2 regions of the Nocardioides sp. Kera G14 genome follow, and region 2 is predicted to be linked to the other one. Evidence: riboswitches for the same ligand, from Rfam matches in the RefSeq annotation. Region 2 holds a riboswitch; the other holds the start of a gene.
The links. Region 2 has a riboswitch for cobalamin ahead of LH076_RS06970 (VWA domain-containing protein). Riboswitches for the same ligand answer to the same signal wherever they lie in the genome.

Region 1: it holds a riboswitch for cobalamin, as region 2 does, so the genes downstream of both, LH076_RS06255 (ribonucleoside-diphosphate reductase subunit alpha) here and LH076_RS06970 (VWA domain-containing protein) in region 2, are expected to answer to the same signal.

What each region holds. Positions count from the first base shown of each region.
Region 1 covers NZ_CP085839.1:1,258,848-1,262,125, forward strand. Annotated here, with positions in the region: gene LH076_RS06255 (ribonucleoside-diphosphate reductase subunit alpha) at 1-1,513, opposite strand, end outside; cobalamin riboswitch at 1,567-1,706, opposite strand; gene LH076_RS06260 (bifunctional adenosylcobinamide kinase/adenosylcobinamide-phosphate guanylyltransferase) at 1,756-2,292, opposite strand; partial or broken gene LH076_RS06265 (cobyric acid synthase CobQ) at 2,343-2,501, opposite strand; gene LH076_RS06270 (2'-5' RNA ligase family protein) at 2,498-3,034, opposite strand; gene LH076_RS06275 (SDR family NAD(P)-dependent oxidoreductase) at 3,090-3,278, shown strand, end outside.
Region 2 covers NZ_CP085839.1:1,406,980-1,410,257, reverse strand. Annotated here, with positions in the region: gene LH076_RS06970 (VWA domain-containing protein) at 1-1,571, opposite strand, end outside; cobalamin riboswitch at 1,610-1,752, opposite strand; gene cbiE (precorrin-6y C5,15-methyltransferase (decarboxylating) subunit CbiE) at 1,806-3,005, shown strand; gene bluB (5,6-dimethylbenzimidazole synthase) at 2,993-3,278, opposite strand, start outside.

The DNA of each region.
Region 1 (3,278 bases), 150 kb from region 2:
AGCCCTCGGCACGCTTGATCTGCTCGCGCACGTCCGCGGTCCAGAGGCCGCGCGTCTTGAGCTCGCGCACCAGCGTCGTGTTGATCTGGAGGAACTCACCCGACAGCGTCTCGCGCTTGAACAGGTTGGAGACCTGCGGCTCGATGCACTCGTAGCAACCGGCGATGGAGGCGATCGTGGCGGTGGGCGCGATCGCCAGCAGCAGCGAGTTGCGCAGCCCCGTCTCGGCCACCTTGTCGCGAAGAGCGGACCACCGGGCGGTCTGCGTCGGAGTCGTGTCCCAGAGGTCCGGCTGCAGCTGCCCCTTCGCCGCCCGGGTGTCGGCGTACGCGGGATGCGGACCGTGCTGGACGGCCAGCGACGCCGAGACCTCCAGCGCCGTCAGGTAGATCTCCTCCTGGATCCTGGTGGAGAGCTCGAGCGCCTCAGCCGAGTCGAACGACAGCCCGAGGGCGAAGAAGACGTCCTGCAGGCCCATCAGCCCCAGTCCGATGGGACGCCAGCGTGGGTTGGACGCAGCCGACTCCGCCGACGGGTAGTAGTTGATGTCGATCACCCGGTCGAGGAACGGCACCGCCGTCCGTACGGTGTCGCGCAGCTTCTCCCAGTCGAGCTCGCCGCTCGTCACATGCTGCGCAAGGTTGATCGACCCCAGGTTGCAGACGGCCGTCTCCGAGTCCGACGAGACCTCGATGATCTCGGTGCACAGGTTGGAGAGGTGGACGGTCGGATGGCCCGGCCCGACATGCTCGTCACTCGTCTGGTTGCAGGTGCGGTTGGACGCGTCCTTGAAGGTCATCCACCCGTTGCCCGTCTGGGCGAGCGTGCGCATCATCTTCGCGTAGAGGTCGCGCGCCCTCATCGTACGCACCACCTGCCCGGCGGCCTCCACCGCGCGGTAGCGGACGTCGAACGCCGGCCCCCACAGGTCCACGAGCTCCGGGGCGACGTCGGGGTCGATCAGCGACCAGTCCCCGTCCGCCTCCACGCGGCGCATGAACTCGTCGGGGATCCAGTTGGCGAGGTTGAGGTTGTGCGTACGCCGGGCGTCCTCACCCGTGTTCTCCCGCAGCTCGAGGAACTCCTCGATGTCCGGGTGCCACGACTCCAGGTACACACACGCGGCCCCCTTGCGTCGGCCGCCCTGGTTGACCGCCGCGACCGATGCGTCGAGCGTGTTGAGGAACGGCACGATGCCGTTGGAGGCGCCGTTGGTGCCGCGGATCAGCGCACCACGGCCCCGGACGCGGGAGAACGAGATGCCGATGCCGCCGGCGAACTTCGACAGCTTGGCGATCTGCGCATACCGGCTGTAGATCGAGTCGAGCTCGTCGCGCGGGGAGTCGACGAGGTAGCACGAGGACATCTGTGAGTGCCGCGTCCCGGAGTTGAAGAGTGTCGGCGACGACGGCGATCTTGGTGACGTCAACGGGCTCGCTGTCGCCGTTGCGTTTGCGGATTTCCACAGGTGCTCCCCTCGGAGTTGCTCGAGAGGAGACGACGGGACGGCCACCGCGAGGTGGCGCCTGGCGTCAGCCCACCCTCGAGGCCTCGGACCACCACGCCCGACGGGCGCGGTGCACTGTCAGGTATCGGACTCGCACGCCTCCCTTGCGGGGGAGCGCGCTCACCGTTGCGGGGCAGTCCCGGACTCTCACCGGATTCCCTGGTTCAGCTGCAGGAGCACCATATGTGGGATCGGATCCCAGACGTGGGACCAGATGTTGTGGCCCGCGTGTCGTCGGCGTGTCGCGCTCAGAGCACGAGCACGCGACCGGCAACGACGAGATGCACCTCGTCGCAGTGCTCGGCGACGCGCTGGTTGACCAGTCCCAGCAGGTCACGGAAGAGCCGTCCCGATCGGTACGTCGGCACGATGCCGAGTCCCACCTCGTTGGTCACCAGCACCGTCATCTCCGACCGTGCGTCCAGGGCGGCGACAGCGCGCGAGACCTCGGCCAGGACGGTGGAGGTGGCGACGTCAGCCGGGGCGTCCCACAACTCGTCCTCGTCGAGCAACGCGGTGAGCCAGGTGCCGAGGCAGTCGACGATCACGGGCCCGGCTGACGACAGCGAGCCTGCGAGGTCGCGGGTCTCGAGCGTCGTCCAGTGCTCCGGGCGTGCGTCACGGTGCTCGCGGACACGCGTGGCCCAGTCGGCATCGCTCTCGTCCTCGGGTGACGGGCCTGCGGCGACATAGGTCACCGGTGCGTCAGCGGGCAGGAGGGATTCGGCATGGCGGGACTTCCCCGAGCGGACACCGCCGGTGACCAAGACACGGGCAGCCTTCATCGGACTCCCTCCCGGGCAAGCGTGAGCAGGACGTCGACGTCGAGGTGAGCCTCGACCAGGTCGGCGCACACCACCGAGTTGGTGGACATGTTCTGTGCCTTGTACGGCGCCACCCGCACGCCCCGACGGGCGAAGGCGCGACAGAGACGGGTCGTGACGACCGACTTGCCGGCGTCCGACGTGGTGCCGGCGACGAGCAGCCCGCTCACGCGCCGGAGCCGGTCGAGCCGAGGTGCCACCGGTGCAGCAACCGGCAGTCGTCGTTGGCCCACCACTGCAGGTCGAGCCGGTCCATGCGGAAGGTCACCGGCAGATGATCCCGCATCCGTTCTTCGACGTCAGCACGCCTGACGCCGCCCGCGGGGTGGTCGAGGGTCAGGTGCGGCACAGGATCCGGGAAGGCGCCGCCGTACGGCAGGAAGTCGGGAAACGCGGCCGTCAGCGCAGCTGTGAGCTTGCGGAAGGGCTCGTCCGGCTCGGGCCGGAGATGAATGACGCCGCCCCGGAACTCGACCACCTCCTCGAGCACGATCTCGACGGGTTCGACCGTCGCCGCGAGGTCACCGACGACCTCGAGGTCCCGCTGCGTCGGCTCCGTGACCCACGGGGCGAGCACCGTGATGTGCGCATGCACGAAGTCGGGGTCCGTCGACACGAAGCTGGCGTCGTAGAACGCCGTCCGCTCCCGCACGACCGCATCGAGGACGGGCACCGGCACCGCGAGCACCGTGTGACCAGTCATGATCGCGCAGGCTACGGCACCGTGTAGTCCGCCGGAATCTGGCTACAGCCCGAATATGACCACGATCGAGCAGGGGCAGGTTGCCGTCGTCACGGGAGCGTCGAGCGGTATCGGACGGGCGCTGGCCGCGGAGCTGGTGACCCACGGATACGAGGTGGTCATCGCCGCCGATGAACCGGAGATCACCGCGGTGGCGGCCGAGCTCTCCGCCACCTACGCAGGCTCGACAGGGACCGCGCTGCCG
Region 2 (3,278 bases):
ATCCGCTTGCGTGCGGCCATCGACCCGGACGCGTCGACGCAGAAGAGCACGAGGTTCGCTTCGCGGCCCTCGCGCACGGCGACGCGCAGGTCCTCCCCACGAACATCCACCCGCCCGCCGTCGCCGCGACGCCCGCGGGTGGGCTGCTTGCCTGCGGCGGCCTTGAGCGTCTCCACGAGGTCGAGCGAGCCGGAGTCGCCGGGCGTAGCACCGACGCGGCGGCCGGTCGTCGACAGCGCGCGGCTGCGCCGGCCGGCGACGCCCGCGCCGATGCCCTTCACCGCGAGCAGCTTGGGACGGTACGGCGTCGCCGCTGCGACCACAGACTCACTCCCGCCGGGTCCACTGGGTTCGCTGGAGCCGGCACTGGGACTCGGGGCCTGTGCGGGAGCATCCTGGCTGGGGCTGTCGGGGGCCGGCTCGGATTGCGACGGCCCGTCGTCTGGCTCGCCCGCACCCGTGTCATCGGCTCCGCTTGGCGGAGTCGGAAGCTCGTCGGGAGCGGGTCCCTCGGGCGGCTCGGGCGGCAGGTCCTCATCGCCGAGGATCTGGTCGAGCAGCTCCTCGTCCAGGCCGGGGGCGTCGAACGGGTTGCGGCGTCGGCGGTGCGGGAGCGCCAGCAGTGCTGCCTGACGGATGTCGGCCTTGGTCACCTCGTCGTGTCCGGCCCACGCGGCGTGTGCGACGGCGGTGCGGGCGGTGACGATGTCGGCCCGCAGTCCGTCGACCTCGAAGGCAGCGCAGACCTCGGCGATCTTGAGCAGCGCCGGCTCGGTGAGTTGGACCTTGCCGATCCGCTCCCGCGCTGACTCGATCCGCTCGGTGAGGGCGCGGTCCGCCCCGGCGTAGCGCGCGACGAAGGCCGCCGGGTCGGCGTCGTAGGCCATCCGTCGGCGTACGACCTCGGCGCGCAAGGCGGGTTCGCGCGGCGCCGCGACCTCCACCGTGAGACCGAAGCGGTCGAGGAGCTGCGGGCGGAGCTCGCCCTCCTCGGGATTCATCGTGCCGATCAGTACGAAGCGTGCGGCGTGCTCGACCGAGACCCCATCGCGCTCGACGCTCGCGCGGCCCATCGCCGCGGCGTCGAGAAGCAGGTCGACCAGGTGGTCGTGCAGAAGATTGACCTCGTCGACGTAGAGGATGCCGCGGTGGGCGCGGGCCAGCAGCCCGGGCTCGTACTCGACCTTGCCGTGCGAGAGCGCGCGCTCCAGGTGAAGAGATCCCAGGACGCGGTCCTCCGTCGCGCCGACAGGGAGTTCGACCAGGCGCACGGAACGGGTCGTGGTCTCCGCGCCTTCGCCGAACGGGCCGTCCGGCGAGGTCGCCGAGGCGTCGGCGGGGTCGATGGCGAAGCGATCCTGGGCGTAGACCTCGATCGGGGGCAACACTGCGGCGAGGGCGCGGACGGTAGTGGACTTCGCCGTGCCCTTCTCGCCCCGGACGAGCACGCCGCCGATCTCGGGCGCGATCGTGGTCAGGACCAGCGCCAGGCCCATGTCGTCGAGACCCGAGCCGTCGGGGGCGTCGGTCGCGCATCCGAGGACGGCTGAAAAGGGATAGTTCACCGGCATTGAGGCTCCCGCTCGATTCGACGGTCCGACGGGCCTGCCGGACTGTTCGGGCGCGAGGCCGGTCTTCGGACTTACCAGGTCCCCTCGCATGAAGGGCCTGGCTCACCGCAGCGGGCCTGTGCCGGAGTCTCACCGGCTTCCCAGATTCTCCCCGCCGACCGTCCCGACCGTTTCCGATCGTTGGGGCGTTGGGGCACCTCGCACCTGTTGGCGCTCACGATAGCGTCTGCTGCCATGGCCCCGGTTGTCGTGGTCGGCATCAGCGCCGACGATGCGCTCGCAGACCCGCGCATCCTGGAGGGTCCGGAGTCCGTCGTCGTCGGCGCCCCTCGACATCTTGAGCTGCTGCCGGACGTGCCCGGACAACGACGGCTGCCCCTTCCGTCGCCGCTGCGCGAGGGCCTGGTCGATCTGGTCACCGAGTACGCCGACCGCACGCTGATCGTCCTCGCCTCAGGCGACCCGCTCGTATCGGGGATTGGGTCCACCCTCATCGAGCTGCTCGGCCGCGACCGGGTGGTGGTCGTTCCGGCGGTCTCGTCTGTGGCGCTGGCGCGGGCTGCCGTGGGCTGGGCTGCGGAGTCGCACGCTGTGGTGAGCGTTGTCGGCCGGGATGTCTCCCTCGTACGCCGTGAGCTGGCGCCCGGTCGCCGGATCCTGGTCCTGTCCTCGGACGAACACACGCCCCGCGCTCTCGCTGACCTGCTCGGCGAGGCCGGCTACGACGACAGCGAGTTCGTCGTTCTCGGCGACCTTGGGAACCCCACGAAGGGCAGCAGCCACTACTTCGACAAGGCAGCGATCGTGAGCGCGAAGGACTTCGACTTCGCCCGGCTCAACATCGTCGCGATCACCTGCGCCGGACCGCCCCTCGGTGGTTGGGTGGCCGGCTTGCCCGATGACCTCTTCGAGAACGACGGACAGCTCACCAAGCGCGACCTGCGGGCCTCGGCGCTCGCGCGCCTCGCGCCGGTGCCGGGCGAGCGCCTCTGGGACGTCGGCGCCGGTGCCGGGTCGGTCGGGATCGAATGGATGCGCGCCCACCCGACCTGCCTGGCGATCGCGATCGAGGCGAACACCGAGCGGGCCGAGCGCATCGCGCGCAACGCCCGATCCCTCGGCGTCCCCGGCCTTGAGATCGTCCACGCACCTGCGCCCGAAGCACTGAAGGACCTGCCGACGCCCGATGCGATCTTCGTCGGGGGCGGTGCCACCGTCCCGGGCGTCATCGAGTACTGCCTCGACGTACTCCCTCGCGGCGGTCGGATCGTCGTCCACGGTGTCACCTTGGAGACCGAGCATCTGCTGGCCGATGTCTACCGGCAGCACGGCGGCGAACTGACCCGGCTCAGCGTCGAGACGGCCGCGCCGATCGGGTCCTTCACCGGCTGGACACCGGCGCGCACCGTGACCCAGTGGGCCTATTGGCGGTAGCGCTCCTCGTGCACGACGCCGTCCAGTGGTGAGCGGTGGCGCCAGCCGTACCGCTCCAGGTCCGGCTCGTCGGGCAACTCGGAGATCGGCCCGATGCACAGCCAGGCCACCGGCCGAATGTGCTCGGGGAAGCCGACGAGGTCACGGAGGAACTCCTCGCGGTAGAAGCTCACCCAGCCCACACCCAAGCCCTCGGCGGTGGCCGCGAGCCACAGGTTCTGGATCGCGCAGACGACCGAGTACAGCCCGGCGTCCGCGATGGCGTGGCGACCG